Regions from separate parts of the Rhizobium sp. KNZ14-9A genome, predicted to be linked through region 3. Evidence: riboswitches for the same ligand, from Rfam matches in the RefSeq annotation. Region 3 holds a riboswitch; each other region holds the start of a gene.
The links. Region 3 has a riboswitch for thiamine pyrophosphate ahead of thiC (phosphomethylpyrimidine synthase ThiC). Riboswitches for the same ligand answer to the same signal wherever they lie in the genome.
Positions count from the first base shown of each region.

Region 1 (5,524 bases), on a different contig from region 3:
AACAAAACGGCCCGGTTTGACCGGGCCGTTGGGCAATCTTTAAATTGTGATCCGGCTCAGATCCCGGCGTCTATCCACAGGGCATGGAAATGATGGACAGGTCCATGGCCGGAACCGACCTCCAATTCGCCTGCGAAAGCGACCGCTTGCGCAAGATAGGTTTTCGCGGTCGCGACGGCCACTTGCGGCAACGCGCCCTTTGCGAGCTCGGCGGCAAGCGCGCTGGAAAGGGTGCAGCCCGTGCCATGTGTGTTTTTGGTCGGTACGCGTTTCGCCTCGAACCAGTGAAGGCCAGAGGCGGTCGACAGCACGTCGGGGCTTTGGTCGCTGTCGAGATGGCCGCCCTTGACCAGCACCGCGGTGGGGCCGAACGCACGCAGGCGCTCAGCCTGTGACGCCATCTGCTCGCGGCTTTCAGCAACCTCTTCGTGCAGCAGCGCGGCCGCCTCCGGCAGATTGGGGGTCAGCAGCGTTGCGAGCGGCAGCAGGTGCCGCGTCAGCGCATCGACGGCCTGCGGGTCGAGGAGCGCTGCTCCACCCTTGGCGATCATGACCGGATCGACGACGATAGGGATGTCGCGATGAGGTGCCAGCGCCTCGGCAACAGCTTCGGCAATGCCGGCATTGGCGATCATGCCGATCTTGACCGCGTCGACGCGCACATCGGCAAAGACCGCCTTGATCTGCTGAGCGACGAAGTGCGGCGGCACGAGATGCACGCCGGTCACTCCTTGGGTATTCTGCGCCGTCAATGCCGTCAGCGCCGCCATGCCATAGACGCCGCGCGCCGAGAAAGCTTTGAGATCGGCCTGAATGCCGGCACCTCCAGAGGGATCGGAGCCGGCGATGGATAAGACGTTGCGGATCATCGGCGAACCTTTCGGATTCCCTCGGCGATGCGGATCGTCGCTGCTCGCGGATCCGGCGTACCGCAGATTGCCGAGACGACAGCAAACCCATCGGCACCTGCCGCGAAGACGGAAGCGACATGCTCGCTCTTCAGTCCGCCGATCGCAACCGTCGGAACGGGTGCGGCTTTCACCAGCTTCGCCAGCCCATCGAAACCGATCGGTTGCTTGTGGTCGGTCTTCGTGGATGTCGCAAAGACCGGTCCGATGCCGGCATAGTCGACAACAGCTGGGTCGATGGCTGCTGCCAGCGCTTCGGTCTCGACCGACAGGCCGAGGATCATGTCCGGGCCGATCATCGCACGGGCGGCGACGGGTCCCGCATCGTCCTGGCCGATATGCAGACCGTCGGCGCCGATCGCAACGGCTGCCTCGACGTCATCGTTGATAACAAGCAAAGCGCCGGTACCCTTTAGGATATCTTTGAGCGCCAGACCGGTCTCAATCATCCTTGTCGTTCCGCCATGCTTGTCGCGCAGCTGCACCATTGTTGCGCCACCGGCGACGGCAAGCCGCGCAGTCTCGACCATGCCGATTCCGGCGCAGAGATCGGGGTCGAGAACGAGGTAGAGGGAAAGATCGAAGCGTTTCATGCGGCGCTGATCCTGACCTTTGCATCGAGTGTCGCGCCATCGAGCGCGGCAAGCTGATCGAGGAAGCGCCAGGAGAAGGAGCCGGGACCATCCGCATTTTTCGCGGCCTCCTCGCCAGCAACAGCGAAAGTAGCAAGTGCAGCAACAGCGGCTGCGAAAGGGTCTGCGGCAATGGTGGCGGCGAAGGCGCCTGTCAGGCAGGTCAGCGAGCAGCCGAGCGCGGTCACCTGCGGCATCAGCGGCGAGCCGCCTTCGACGCGCAAGGCCTGCGCGCCGTCAGTCACGAAATCCACGACTCCGGTGACGGCGACGACCGCGCCATGCCGTTCGGCAAGCAGCCGCGCGGATGCCTCGGCCTGCTCAACCGGGTCACGGCTGTCGACGCCCTGGCCACGGCTCTCGCCGCCGGCAAGTGCGATGATTTCGGAAGCATTGCCGCGAATGATCGTCGGGCGAAGCGCCAGGAGATCGGCAGCAGCCTTGCGCCGGAAGGATGTTGCGTAATGAGCGACCGGATCGAGGACCCAGGGCTTGACATCCGCACTGGCCGCCGTTGCCGCGGCATGCATGCCGTCGATCCATTGGGTGGAGAGCGTGCCGATATTGACGGTCAATGCGCCGGCGATCGCGGCGAATTCTCCCGCTTCCTCGGCGGCATGAACCATGGCGGGCGATGCCCCGGCCGCAAGCACCACATTGGCGGCGATGTTCATGGCCACGTAGTTGGTGATGCATTGTACGAGCGGCGGTTTCGCGCGCATCGCCGTCAACAGTGCTCCGGGTGTCTTGTTCTCCATAGTACCCCTTTCAGGCGGGGCAGGCGCGGGAACGATTGTGCGATGAAGCAGTCTTCGACCCGAGCGACTCCCTCCGCCGGCATTATCCGGTTCAGGTTCGAAGGGTGCTTCTCAGCCAGTCTTGTGAACGGGCGCCCCTGTCTCTCAACGGCACTCTTTCTTGCAGAGAATGATGCCGGTGTCACTGGCAAAATGACGGTCTTACGAACAAGAATCCGTACCTGGCGCCGACGCGCCGACTGGAGACAGCTGTCGTCAGTCGAGCTGGTGTCTGCTTGCAGCCGGTGCGGGAGCTTGCCAATCTCTCCGGCGGTCCCCTTAGAGACACCGCCGTCTGAAGTCTGGCAAGCTCCGGTACATCAACGCAGCGGAGCCGGAAGCAGGTTACTGGTGAAATCCTGGTACGAAACGGGCCGCAGGAACCTGTAGATAGCGAGCGTCCCGACGGAGGTCGATCTGCCGTCGGCAGTTGCCGGATAGGGGCCGCCATGCACCATGGCAGGCGATACTTCGACGCCGGTTCCGAAGCCGTTCACGAGCAGTCTTCCGGCCAGCATTTCCAGCTTGGGAACAAGGCGCTTTGCGTCCGGCTCGTCTTCGCTCGCAATGTGCAGGGCAACGGTCAGCTGGCCTTCGAGGCCATCGAGGACGCGCTCGAGTTCTGCAAGATCGCGGCAGCGAACGATGAGGCCGGCTGCACCGAAGACCTCGTCCTGAAGCTCGTGATGCGCGAGAAATGCCGAAGCTGTCGTCTCGAAGAGAGCGGCCGTGCCTTCGAATTGACTGCCCGGCTTGCCATTGGCAACGAGACGGACTTCGGGATGCTTTTCCAGCCGGGCGACGCCATCGCAGAATGCCTTGGCGATGGAGCCCGTGAGCATCGTCTGGGCGCCGACATCGGGCAGAAGCTCCCGGCTCTTGGCAATGAAAGTGTCCAGACCTTCGCTGTCGACGGCGAGAATGAGGCCGGGATTGGTGCAGAATTGTCCGGCACCCAGGACCAGCGAGCTCACGAAAGCCGTTGCGATTTCTGCCGCGCGGCTCTTCAGGGCATTCGGGAAGAAGATGACCGGGTTGATGCTGCTCATTTCGGCATAGACCGGGATCGGCTGCTTGCGCTCGGACGAGATCTTCATCAGCGCAGTACCGCCGCGGCGCGAACCGGTGAAGCCGACGGCCCGAATTCTGGCATCGGCCACCAGCTTCTGTCCGACTTCGAAGCCGGTGTCGAAGAGAAGCGCGAATGTGCCGGCATGCAGGCCCGCCTTGGCGACGGCGCGCTGTACGGCGCGGCCAACAAGCTCGGACGTGCCCGGATGGGCGGAATGGGCCTTGACGACAACAGGGCATCCTGCCGCGAGCGCAGACGCCGTGTCTCCGCCGGCGACCGAGAAGGCGAGCGGAAAGTTCGATGCGCCGAAAACGGCGACGGGGCCGAGCGGAACATTGCGAAGACGCAGATCAGGCTTCGGAACCGGCTTGCGGGAGGGATCCGCGCCGTCGAAACGAAGCTCCTGGAACCGGCCTTCGCGAACCTCCTTCGCAAACAGCCGAAGCTGTCCCATCGTGCGAGCGCGCTCGCCCTCGAGACGTCCGCGCGGAAGTCCGGTTTCCGCCATCGCCCGCACGATCAGCTCGTCGCCGATAGCCTCGATCTCACTGGCAATCGTTTCAAGAAAGGCAGCGCGCGTTTCCAGATCGGTTTCCCGGTAAGAGGCGAACGCTTCCCATGCAAGCCTGGTTACCTCTTCGACGTCTTCGGCGGAGGCGCCACCGAAAGAGACGGGCAGTGCCGTCCCTGTGGCTGCCTCGACGCCGTAGAGCTCGCCACGCGTGCCGCGCTTTTCCGATCCCGCGACGAGCAGGCTTCCATTGATAGTCATGACGGATTTCCTTTCAAACAGACTCGAGCCACGTATATAGGCGTTCGCCTTCTCATTTTCACGACATCTTTGCCCGATATCGCATCGAAGATGGACATCTCCTGCAGAGATTTGGTCGCCTCGCCGAACGGGTAGACGACGGCGCACGCAAAAGCAATTTCCTGTCGAAATGCCGCCCCTTTTTTACGCTCATTCTGCGGCGGGATTAAATATCGAGGGGGCCACATGAAATACGCATCCGCTGTCTGTGCGGCGTTTACCGCAGTATTGCTGTCCACAACCGCATCGGCGCAAAGCGGAACGATTAAGTCGATCCGGCTGTCCTCCGGTGGTGTGGCCGAATATGTGCGCAGTCTTAATGTCGGGGACGACGGCAATGCCGTCGTCGAGGTGCCGACAGACCAGATGGATGACTTCCTGAAGACTCTCGTCGTATCGGGACCGGCGCCCGTGAAGGGGCTTTCGACCACCGGCCCGAGCATGGTCGACGAAACATTCAAGGTGCTGCCGATCAAGCCGCAAGATCTGGATTCGGCCGCCGGTGTGCTGAGGGCTCTGAGAGGCGCGCCTGTCTCTGCGAACGGGGTGAAGGGACGCATCGTCGGGGTAGAACCTCCGACGGAGAAGCAGCGCGCTCGGCTGATCGTGATGCTTGACAGCGGCGCGTTTGACGTTGCCGAGATCGGTGGCGCCATGGCTTACAAACTCGACGACGCCAAAGATGCCGAGATGATTGCCCGGGCAGCGGAACTGCTGTCGAGCGACAGAGTGCAGGGGACGCGAACGGTCACCATTGCGCTCGATGGCAAGGCGTCCGCGGCAGTAGACATCTCCTATGTCGTCGCAGCCCCGCTCTGGAAGCCCTCCTACAGGATCATTGTCGACGCCAAGGGCAAAGCGCGATTGCAGGCATGGGCCGTGCTGGAGAACGCGTCCGGCGAAGACTGGCACGGGGTTTCGATATCCCTGACATCAGGCAAGCCAGTGACGCTTCGCCAGAGACTGTACGCAAGGACATGGCCATCACGTCCGGAGGTTTCGACCGCATTTCTGGACGGAGCAGGCGCCAAACGGAGTATGGTTGAGGGTGCGTTGCTGAATAGGCCGGCCGCCGAGGCTCCTGCACCCGTTATGGCCGCTCCGGCCGCCACTGTCACGGCCACTGCCAACGAAGGTGACGTGGTCGCAAACTTCGATCTTCCTGGCGCATACGACCTGAAGAACGGCGAGACGATTTCCGTGCCGATCCTCGATCGCGAGATCGAGGCGAAGTTCGTTGCTCTCTATCGTGAAGGAGCCCAACATCCGGATGCCGCGCTGGTGCTGACGAACGACACGGGTAG
Region 1 is NZ_JBPGXB010000004.1:1,604,910-1,610,433, reverse strand. Features, by position in the region: gene thiD (bifunctional hydroxymethylpyrimidine kinase/phosphomethylpyrimidine kinase) at 57-869, opposite strand; gene thiE (thiamine phosphate synthase) at 866-1,501, opposite strand; gene thiM (hydroxyethylthiazole kinase) at 1,498-2,298, opposite strand; TPP riboswitch at 2,350-2,447, opposite strand; gene ACR9ZQ_RS37755 (aldehyde dehydrogenase (NADP(+))) at 2,658-4,181, opposite strand; gene ACR9ZQ_RS37750 (DUF4139 domain-containing protein) at 4,407-5,524, shown strand, end outside.
Region 1: it holds a riboswitch for thiamine pyrophosphate, as region 3 does, so the genes downstream of both, thiM (hydroxyethylthiazole kinase) here and thiC (phosphomethylpyrimidine synthase ThiC) in region 3, are expected to answer to the same signal.

Region 2 (5,524 bases), on a different contig from region 3:
ATCCTTCGGTCTTGTTGAGGTCGATGCGCAGAATGAGATGGTGGATAAGGACAAGCAGGCAGGCGGCTGCACGCAAGAAATCCGCTCCGGCCACCCGGTCCTGCTGCTGCATGTCACTCCCTCGCTCCTTGCCGGACTTTGCAGCGGAAAGCTGCTGCCGGCAAGGGCAGGGTCATCTCAGCCAAGCAGATCGTTGGTGTAATAGCCGGAAAAATCGGGCTTTTCCTTCAACGCCGCACCATTGGCATCAAGCAGGATGCCATGGTCGAACAGGAAAGCGCCGATCGCTTCGGCCTTGGCCGGATCGATGATGCCGATCGTGCCATTGTCGCCCTTGAGGAAATGGCCTTCGACCAGCGCCTTTTGCGATGCCTTGACCAGTTCGGTATTCAGCAACGCGCCGTTGCTGCCGGCAATCAGGAGGTCACAGGCCTCGTCCGGATTATCGACCGAATAGGCGTAACCCTTGAGCGTTGCCTGGATGAAGGCGCGGGCATTTTGCGGATTGGCCGAGAGATAGGCGTCACTGGAAGCGATCGCGGTCGTCTGTTCGTCAGGTATGCCGTAATCGCTATAGCGCCAGCGGCCGACCTGCCGGTTCTCCAGTTGGGCCGCGATGCCCTCCCAGGTGTAGATTTCCAGCGTGAAGTCCACGGCGCCGTTATCGAGCGCCTCATAGGCCGAGGTGCCGAGCGTGACATTCTGGAAGGTTCCCTTGCCGCCGTCGTTGCGGATCATCGCGGAGACGAGCGCCTCCTCCCATGCGCCGCCGAAGCCGCCATAGGTTTTTCCGTCCAGGTCCTTGGGGCTTTTGATATCGTTGCGGCCGCCCTTGAAGATCAGCCTGCCGGTTTCCGTCTGCACGACGGCATACACGAGTTTCACATCAGCGCCGGCGGCGCGCTGGGTAAAGGTCTCGATCTCTCCGCAAATGCCGAAATCGGCAACGCCGTTCGCGACCAGCGTGCCAGCGCTGGTATCGGCATAGGGCAGGATCTCGACATCGAGGCCGGCGGCCTCATAGAAGCCCTTCGCCTTGGCGACATAGATGCCGATATGATTGGTGTTCGGCGTCCAGTCGAGCGCGATACGCACCTTGGCGGCGGATTGGGCGAAGGCAGCACGGCCGGCGAGGCTTGCGGCCATGGCGGCAAAAAGGGTTTGTCGGCGGGTGAGAAGCATCGGGACCTCCTCAGGTTCTTTGCGGATGCAGCAATGTTTGAAGAATTTCGGTTTCGATCGCCTGGGCGGCCGGGGAGCCGAGATCGGCAAGCGTGCGCGGCCTTTTCAGCGGCACTTCGAACTCCCTGATCACGGCCGCCGGGCGGGCAGAAAGCACATAGATGCGGTCAGACAGGAAAACGGCTTCCCGCACATCATGGGTGATCAGCAGGGCCGTCCAGCGATGATCGGTCCACATGCCCTGCAGCCATTCCTGCATCTGGGTGCGGGTCAGCGCGTCGAGTGCCCCGAAGGGCTCGTCGAGCAGCAGCATGTCCTGCCGCTGGATCACGGTGCGCAGCAGGGCCGCGCGCTGGCGCATGCCGCCTGAAAGGGCCGCGGGATAGTGATTTTCGAAACCGGCAAGGCCGAAGCGTTCAAAGAGAGGGGCGGCAACCGCTCGTGCCTGGCTGCGGCGCATACCGTGCACTTCGAGGCCAAGGATCGCATTGTCGATGACGCTTCGCCACGGCATCAGCGCATCGCGCTGGGGCATGAAGGCGAATGCGTGCGCCGCTTGCGAAAGCGACATGCCGTCAAAGAGAATGTGGCCTTTATCGGCCTGCAGCGCCTGTGTCAGCAAACGGAGGATCGTCGATTTGCCGGAGCCGGAGGGGCCGACGATCGAGACGAATTCTCCTCTGGCGATATGAAGAGAAATGTCCTCCAGCACTTCCATGCCGTCGAAGGATTTCGAGACGTTCTTCAGCTCAAGCATCCCGCTCATGGGCGTTTCTCCGCAGGAGATTGCCAGGGCATGACGAAACGCTGCACCGCCAGCGTGAGACCGAAGAGGCAGAGGGTGAGGAGGGCGCTCACGACGACGGCGGCAAGCACGAGGTCGGGCCGGAAATTGTTCTTGGCATTGAGGATATAGATCCCGAGGCCACGTGCGGCACCTGCATATTCGGCAAAGATGGCGCCGACCACGGCATAGGTGATCGAAATGCGCAGGCCGGCAAAGAAGAAGGGCATGGCGGAGGGAAGCCTCGCCAGGCAGAAGATGCGCCAGCGGCTTGCCTTCATGGAACTCAGAAGCTCGGCGATATCTCGGTCCGTCGCTTCATAGCCCTGCAGCAGGGCTACCAGCAGCGGAAAGAAAGTGACGAGAGCAACGAGCAGAAGCTTCGGCAGCAGCCCGAAACCGAACCAGAGCACGACCAAGGGGGCAATCGCGACCAGCGGCAATGTCTGGCTGACGATGAAGAGCGGCAGCAGCGCGCGGCGCATGAAGGGCACGAAATCCATCAGCACAGACGAGGCGAAGGCGAAGACCAGCGACAAAGCGAAACCGCCGAGCGTCGCGCCAAGCGTCGGCCAGGTGTTGTCGAGCAGCGCCTGCCTGTTCAGCCAGCCTTGTGTCAGGATGCGCGAAGGCGAGGGCAGAATGGAGGGCTTGATGCCGGAGAGATCGACATAGAGCTCCCAGACGGCCAGGAAGGCAAACACGGCAAGAATGGCGGGCAAGGCCCGCCTCAGTGGCGCAAATGTCGAATCCGGTTTCGATAAGGTCATTGCCGTCAAGCGTCTCAGGCTTTGCTCGGGCTGTTCGCGGAGACCGTGATATCCAGCGTCACATGGCCTTCGGGATCGCCAAAGCGATAGAAGGCTTCATGGATGGTCGCGAAGATCGCGCCGGCATCGCCGCACAGCTTGGTGCAGAAATTCTTGGAGCGGTCAAATGTGCCCGAGCGCTTCAGGAAATCGATGCAGCCGTAGATCTCGTCCATATGGGTGCCCGTTCCCATAACGTACAGAGAAAATTGGGCGGCCGTTGGCTGGCCGGTTTCTGTGGTGTCCTTGACTGCCGCGATCGCGGCTTCCACTCGCTCGGCGAGCGGCTCGGATCGGCTGGAAGACAGGCCGGCGCCACAGATCGCATCATCCGGTTCGCCGGGGCAGCCCCGCGAGATCGCTGCGGACAATACGCAATGCTCGCCGCTTGCGGCAGCCGAGACGAAGAGGTCGCGCATGGCGGCAAACAACACGTCGGGCGGGCCGACCATCAGCGTGGAAATATCGTCGGTTTCGATGCGAAGATGATCACGATAGGGATCGAGAGCCTTGATAGCGTCAAGGATGATGCCGACGAAATTGCCGGACATCGGATATAGAGACACTTGTGCGCCGGAAAACATTTGGACCTCGCTCCGCTGGCATTACCCAGATCAGCTTTGAAGGGTCCGGAGGCATGCGCCTCACATCTCAGCCCCGGCAATTCGGAGCTCCCCCGTGAAATTGTGGCGGAAGCTAGCACCGGGCCTGCGATACCGCAACCGTAAAATTCCTATCCGGCTACACGGTCGGAAAGGGCCAGGGCAGTTCGGACGCAGCTGTCAAGTGTTGGGAGGAACACCCGGACGGAGGTCCTGTCCGGGTGCCCAGCCGGTTCCGTACCTGCCAGAGACGGAATCGGATGTCGTTGTCTCAGGCGGCGATGCCGGCATAAGGAGTGTCGCTGCGGGCGGCGATCAGTGCCTCAGTCCACCATTGCAACTGGGCCATCATTCGGGAAAGCCGGCGCAACGCATCTTCGGTATCCTGCAGTCGGCCTTCATTGTCGAAACGGCGCCAGGGGGAATTGAAGCTGACGGCATCGCAGATCGTGACGGCGTGAAGCTCCGCAAAGACGAGGCGGAGCTGTTCGACCGCCCGCAATCCGCCGGAGACGCCGCCATAGCAGAGGAAGGCGATCGGCTTGCCGTGCCACGGCTCGGCGAAGAGATCGATGAGGAATTTCAGGGAAGCGGTGAAGCTGTGGTTATATTCCGGCGTGACGAGGATGAAGCCATCGGCCTGATGGAGCCTGTCAGCAAGCCGCCTGGCCTCCGGATGATGCGGTACATGCTCTCGCGGCAGCGAGAATGCCAGCGGGTCGATGATGTCGATCTCGAATTGTGGAAAGCGGGACAACTCTCTTTCGAGCCATTTCACAACCCTGTCGCAGATGCGCCCCTCGCGCGTGCTGCCGTAGATGACCGCAAGCCTCATGGGTTTCTGCATGCATTGCTCCTTCTCGTTGCGGCTTTACGGCCTCGGGAGCGGAGTCTATAAAACCTCGACTAATATTGAGGTCAATAGGCGATGCAGCAAAATCCGGCATTCTCCTTGAGCAGGCTCCTGACGGTGGGCGAGGTGGCAGAGCGCAGCGGACTTGCGGTTTCTGCCCTGCATTTCTACGAGGCGAAGGGGCTGATCTCCAGCATCCGCACCCGCGGCAACCAGCGCCGGTACGGCCGCGATGTGCTACGGCGCCTCGGCATTATCAAGGTGGCGCAACGGGTCGGCATTCCGCTTGCCGAAATCCAGACTGCCTTCGAAACCCTGCCGCAGAGCCGGACGCCGACAGTCGGGGACTGGCAGAAACTGTCGGCGCTCTGGAAGGATGATCTCGATGCGCGCATCAAGCAGCTGAGCCTGCTGCGTGACCATCTGACGAGCTGTATTGGCTGCGGCTGTCTCTCGATCGACGCCTGCCCGCTGCGCAATCCCTTCGACGTGCTCGGCAGACAAGGCACCGGTGCGCGGCTTCTCGACCCGGGGGCTTAGACCTTCGGGCTTTCTTTTGGCTGATGACCGCATATGTTGGGCCTGATAGCGCAAGCGGCGGGCCGGCCCGCAAGGAGGAGAGCTTCGTGTTTCATCCCAAATTGTTCGAAAACCGCAATGTCGTCGTGACAGGTGCTGGCCGCGGTATCGGCCTCGAAGTTGCCCGACAGTTTCTGGATTGCGGTGCGCGCGTGCTTGTCCATACCGGGCGCCATGGGGAACGCGAACTGCCGGATTTTCTCCTGACCGCCGAATCGGAGCGCCGGGCATTGCTGTTACCGGCAGATTTCCTGCAGCCGGGCGGGGCTGCGGAGTTTGCGGAAGAGGCGCTCGAATTCTTCGACAAGGTGCATGTGTTGGTCAACAATGCTGGCACGATGTATGGGCGTTTTCCAGCCGGTGAGCTAACCGATACCGATTATGAGACTGTCGTGCGCCTCAACCAGACGTCGGTGGTGGAGTTGACGCGGGCGCTGCTTCCGGCGCTCCGGGCGGCAGGGGGCGCTGCTATCGTCAACACGGTTTCGATTTCGGCGCTGACGGGCGGAAGCCCCGGTTCTGCAATATATTCCGCATCGAAGGCATTTGTTGCGACCTATTCGAAAGCGCTGGCCCGAGAGCTTGCGCCTGATGGTATCAGGGTCAACTGCGTCTCGCCCGGCACGATCGAAACCGATTTCCATGCACGCTATTCATCGCGTGAAAAGCTGGAGCAGACGCGCAAGTCGATCCCACTACAGCGGCTCGGAACAGC
Region 2 is NZ_JBPGXB010000002.1:4,168,756-4,174,279, forward strand. Features, by position in the region: gene ACR9ZQ_RS27405 (acyltransferase family protein) at 1-112, opposite strand, end outside; gene ACR9ZQ_RS27410 (ABC transporter substrate-binding protein) at 178-1,182, opposite strand; gene ACR9ZQ_RS27415 (ABC transporter ATP-binding protein) at 1,193-1,948, opposite strand; gene ACR9ZQ_RS27420 (ABC transporter permease) at 1,945-2,736, opposite strand; gene ACR9ZQ_RS27425 (YkoF family thiamine/hydroxymethylpyrimidine-binding protein) at 2,751-3,359, opposite strand; TPP riboswitch at 3,350-3,463, opposite strand; gene ACR9ZQ_RS27430 (NADPH-dependent FMN reductase) at 3,649-4,224, opposite strand; gene soxR (redox-sensitive transcriptional activator SoxR) at 4,306-4,770, shown strand; gene ACR9ZQ_RS27440 (SDR family NAD(P)-dependent oxidoreductase) at 4,857-5,524, shown strand, end outside.
Region 2: it holds a riboswitch for thiamine pyrophosphate, as region 3 does, so the genes downstream of both, ACR9ZQ_RS27425 (YkoF family thiamine/hydroxymethylpyrimidine-binding protein) here and thiC (phosphomethylpyrimidine synthase ThiC) in region 3, are expected to answer to the same signal.

Region 3 (5,524 bases):
CCTTCATCGGAGATGAACTCCCAGGCGGCGCGCTCCGCCAACGTCTTCGATTTCTGATAAGGCGCGATAGGACCGTCGAGATCACTCCAATCCTCCTCGGTGAAGGGGCGACCGGGACTGGCCTTGCCGGCGCCAATGGCCCCGAAGGCGGAGGTCAGCACCACTCGTTTCACCCCAGCGTCGCGGGCCGCACGGAGCAACCGAAGGTTGCCGTCGACGGCGGGCCGGATCCAGTCTTCTTCGCTCGCATAGTTTCCTGAGGGCGTGGAGGACGCGCTATGAATGGCATAGACGCAACCTTGCGCGGCGTCGGCCCATCCCTCGTCCTTGAGCAGGTCGGTCTCGACGAAGCTTAGCCGGTCCCCCGGCTCGGCGCCGCCATGGGCCAGATAGGCACGGACCTCTGCTTCCCGGTCGAGCGATCGAATGGCGGCCCGTACCCGGAAACCGGCGGCAAGCGCTGCGATGATGGTGTGCTGCCCGATAAATCCGGTTCCGCCGGTGATTAGGACTGTGTCGTCTGCCATAAATGCTCCGAAAGCGGTTAATGTCTTCAACCGTAAAATAGCCGGTCAAGTCGGATTGAGAATGCTTGAACGTCTAAGATACATACGCGATAGTCCAAAGATGACTTCTGACGCACTCTCCGAAATTCTCCATCTCACAACCGTGGAATTGATGGTAACCGGTGGCTTTGACGCAGGGGGGCAATGGGCCCTCCGGTTTCCGGCCCCGAAGTCGATCAAGTTTTTCGCCCTGACTCAGGGCGCATGCTGGACGCAGATCGATGGCGAAGCGCCTGTGCGCTTCGAAGAAGGGGATGTCGGTCTTCTGACGGCGCAGCGCCCCTACACAGTATCGAGCGATCCGTCGGTGACGCCGCTCGACGCGATGGCGCTGTTTTCCGGGCGCGGCCGCTCGTTCGTCACCCTGGGCGATGGAGCGGATTGCAGTTATCTGGGTGGGCATGTCTTGCTCGATCCGACCAGCGGCACGCTTCTGTCGGAAGCCCTGCCGCCGTGGCTGCGCATCGACGGTGCGACCGAGCAGGCCGGGCGGTTTCGGTGGTTGCTCGACGAACTGGTGACCGAGCGCACGCAGCGCCTTCCGGGAAACGCCCTTGTCGCATCGCAGCTGGCGCAATTGCTGTTCGTTCAGATTTTGCGGGCACAGATGAATGGCAACAGCCGCATTCCCCGGGGTTGGTTGCGCGCACTAGGCGATCCACGCCTCGCGCCGGCCGTGCAGCTCATGCATGAGGACCCGGCGCGCTCGTGGCATTTAGACGAACTGGCCCGGGCCTGCGCGATGTCGCGGTCGAGCTTCGCCGCGCGCTTTACCGCGACGGCAGGTATCGGGCCGCTCGGCTATCTTGCTCGGTGGCGTATTCACATTGCTTGCAGGGCGCTGCGGGACGACGATTTGCCGGTGGCATCGGTTGCCGCCCTGATAGGCTATTCCTCGCAAGGAGCGTTCAGCAATGCCTTCAAGCGGGCGACCGGCCTGTCGCCTTCTCTGTGGCGCGAAAGACAAGCGGGAGCCAACGCGGCTTGAAGCCGTTGCTGCGGGTCAGGATGGATGTAGGCTCGGGTTTTTTTGAGACATTCCACTTCGACCCTCACCCAACTCATTTCTTTGGGGTGGCTTTCGGTTTCGGTTGATAGAGACGCCGTTTGACGTTCGAGCGCAGAGCGTTGCGCACATCCTTGCCCCACAAGCGTCTCAGGTGGCGGATCGCTTTCATCTCATCCAGAATCTTCGGCTCGCTATCGAGGAGCGGATGAGCCTCTCGGGCCGAGCCACCGCCAGGGCACTGCTACCAGACACGGAGATCGAGAACGATCATGACGATCGGGCATTGGATGAGCCGGCGCCTAAGACGCCTTGGCGCAATCAGCTTCGAGGCGCGCATCGACAGTCGCGGAAGGATGTGTTCGAGACAGTACACGCCTTGAGCAAAGAAGGCCCGACCTGCTCGGACATTGCACGTCGCACAGGATATGGCCGACGAGATGCCGATCATCCCAGACAAAAGCTGACCGAACAGCGCGGCGCCGGCACCTATCAACGCCGCGATGATCGCGATACCTTCAGGTCTGGACAACAGATCGAGCATGTTTCCTACGATGGCGCGACCCTAGGCTTGAGCGGTTGCAGGGTCAATCGAAGCCACATGTCAACAAAGGTCCGAAATCGTGCCGGCTATTTTGGAGGCCCGGTGGCGTCGTCTTATTATCGGGTAGTGACCGATGACTGTAGAGAGCAATGTTGGAGAAGAAGAAGCACTATTTTAGTCACTTCGGCCTGTCCGCCGGTATCGGAGAATGTGCAGCGCGAAATCTGGTCTATGTGTAGGGGGCACTGCATGCCCGATGTCTCTGCCTCCGCTCAGAAGTCGATCCAATCCCGCATCGACACCGAGCTCCGCAATGCCAGCGGCCTCGGCTTGCGCACTTCTCCAAATAGGGTCGTTCGCATTTCAAACGGCGTATCCATCGAGAGTCAGTGGCTTAGCTAGTTCTTATCCCTTCAAGGCGAGAATTTGGAAGTTCGGCGACATCCTTCTCCCACATTCCATCATCTGCCCGGTTTCCACATCAAAACATGTCCAAGAGCCGGACGACGGAAGTTCCACGGTTGACACGAACTCGGCCCAGGACATAGTCTTTGCGACATTCACCAGGGGGGTCCCGGCAAGGGGCTGAGATACTGCTGGACAATATGGCTTTGCCTGTTGTGGCGCAGTGACCCGTTGAACCTGATCCAGTTCATACTGGCGTAGGGACGGTGCAAGCGCTCGAAGGCTTCGGATTCCCGCGTGGATTCCATGCCGGCGTCTTTTCATCATTCCGGCTGATTGACTGGGTCTCCAATTGCAACTTGGAGCCTCAAACCATGACCATTGCTGCAAAGAACGTCACACCCACCGTCACTACCGGCCCGCTACCGGCCTCGCGGAAAATCTACATCCCCGGAGATATGCACTCCGACATCCGCGTGCCGATGCGCGAGATCAGCGTCCATCCGACATCGGGCGAGCGGCCTGTCGTCGTTTATGATTGCTCCGGCCCTTACACTGTCGAGGGCGCTGATATCCGCATCGAGCAGGGTCTGTCACAGTTCCGTCGCGGCTGGGTGCTCGCCCGCGGCGATGTCGAGGCCTATGAAGGCCGCCATGTGCGTCCCGAAGACAACGGCTTTGTCAGCGGCGAACGGCTGACACCGGAATTTCCGGCCAAGCGCCAGCCGCTGCGGGCGAGGGGCGACAAGGCCGTGACCCAACTCGCCTATGCGCGCGCCGGCATCATCACTCCGGAAATGGAATTCATCGCTATCCGCGAAAATCTCGGCCGCAAGGCACAGGCGGAGGCCATGAGCCGCGATGGCGAATGCTTCGGCGCCCATATTCCCGATCATGTGAGCCCGGAATTCGTCCGCCAGGAGGTCGCCGGCGGCCGGGCGATCATTCCCGCCAACATCAATCACCCGGAAAGCGAGCCGATGATCATCGGCCGGAACTTCCTGGTGAAGATCAATGCCAATATCGGCAATTCCGCCGTCACCTCGTCCATGGCGGAGGAAGTCGAGAAGATGGTCTGGGCGATCCGCTGGGGTGCCGACACGGTCATGGACCTGTCGACCGGCCGCAACATCCACAATATCCGCGAATGGATCATCCGCAATTCGCCGGTGCCGATCGGTACCGTGCCGCTCTACCAGGCACTCGAAAAGGTGAACGGCATTGCCGAGGACCTCACCTGGGAGGTCTATCGCGATACGCTGATCGAACAGGCCGAGCAGGGCGTTGACTATTTCACCATCCATGCCGGCGTGCGGCTCGCCTATATCCCGCTGACCGTCAATCGCGTCACCGGCATCGTTTCCCGCGGCGGCTCGATTATGGCCAAGTGGTGTCTGCACCACCACAGGGAGAGTTTTCTCTACGAGCATTTCGAGGAGATCTGCGACATCTGCCGCGCTTACGACGTTTCCTTCTCGCTCGGTGATGGCCTGCGCCCGGGATCGATCGCTGATGCCAACGATGCGGCGCAGTTCGCAGAACTGGAAACGCTCGGCGAGTTAACGAAAATCGCCTGGACGAAGGATTGCCAGGTGATGATCGAAGGCCCCGGCCATGTACCGATGCACAAGATCAAGGAAAACATGGACAAGCAGCTCGCGGTCTGCGGCGAGGCGCCCTTTTATACGCTCGGACCGCTAACCACCGATATCGCGCCGGGCTATGACCACATCACGTCCGGCATCGGGGCTGCGATGATCGGCTGGTTCGGCACCGCCATGCTCTGCTACGTGACGCCCAAGGAACATCTCGGCCTGCCGGACCGCAACGACGTCAAGGTGGGCGTCATCACCTATAAGATCGCGGCACATGCCGCCGATCTCGCCAAGGGCCATCCGGCGGCGCGGGTGCGCGACGATGCGTTGTCGCGCGCCCGTTTCGAGTTCCGATGGGAGGACCAGTTCAACCTCTCGCTCGATCCGGAAACCGCCCGTTCCTTCCACGACGAAACACTGCCGAAGGAGGCGCATAAGGTGGCGCATTTCTGCTCCATGTGCGGCCCGAAATTCTGCTCGATGCGGATTTCGCACGATATCCGCGCCGAAGCGCAGAGGGAGGGGTTGCAAGCAATGGCCGCCAAATATCGCGATGGCGGCGATCTTTACATGCCGGTCGAAAACCTTCCGAGGAACGCATAGTGGCTGCGTTTGTCGTCAAAGGGGCCGGCGTTGCCGGCCTGGCGGCGGCCCATGAACTTGTCAAGCGGGGCTTTTCGGTTGAGGTGATCGAGAAGGCCGGCGCGGCGGGGCTTGGCGCCTCGCATTTTGCTGGAGGAATGCTGGCACCCTATTGCGAGCGGGAGGCGGCCGAAGACGTTGTCCTGACACTGGGGCTGGGCGCAGCCGGATGGTGGGAGGAGGCCGTGCCCGGCGAGGTTCGTCGCCGCGGTACTCTGGTAGTGGCGCAGCCACGCGACCTTCCGGATCTCGCCCGGTTTGCCGCGCGCACGACCGGTCATGTCGTGATCGATCGCAAGGGCGTAGGCGACCTGGAACCTGCCCTTGCCGGCCGCTTCGAAAAGGCTCTTTTCTTCGAGCAGGAAGCTCATCTCGATCCACGGCGCGCACTGGCCGGGCTAGCCGACAGACTCCGTGAGCGCGGCGTGGTCTTCCATTTCGGCGGACACGAGCCGCAGGACCGGCGATTTGCTGGCGTGCTCGACTGCACCGGGCCAGCGGCGATACCGCGACTTTCCGGCTTGCGCGGCGTGCGAGGCGAAATGCTCTATCTGGAAACTGCGGATGTGACGCTTTCCAGGCCGATCAGGATGCTGCATCCACGCCATCCGATCTACATCGTGCCCCGCGACGATCACCGTTTCATGATCGGGGCGACGATGATCGAGGCCGAAGATGACGGACCGATTGCCGCGCGTTCGCTAATGGAATTCCTGAACACGGCCTACGCGCTGCATCCGGCGTTTGGCGAGGCACGCGTTATCGA
Region 3 is NZ_JBPGXB010000001.1:244,364-249,887, forward strand. Features, by position in the region: gene ACR9ZQ_RS01225 (SDR family oxidoreductase) at 1-527, opposite strand, end outside; gene ACR9ZQ_RS01230 (AraC family transcriptional regulator) at 628-1,554, shown strand; partial or broken gene ACR9ZQ_RS01235 (plasmid pRiA4b ORF-3 family protein) at 1,628-1,708, opposite strand; gene ACR9ZQ_RS01240 (hypothetical protein) at 1,817-2,116, opposite strand; TPP riboswitch at 2,672-2,803, shown strand; gene thiC (phosphomethylpyrimidine synthase ThiC) at 2,896-4,719, shown strand; gene ACR9ZQ_RS01250 (FAD-dependent oxidoreductase) at 4,719-5,524, shown strand, end outside.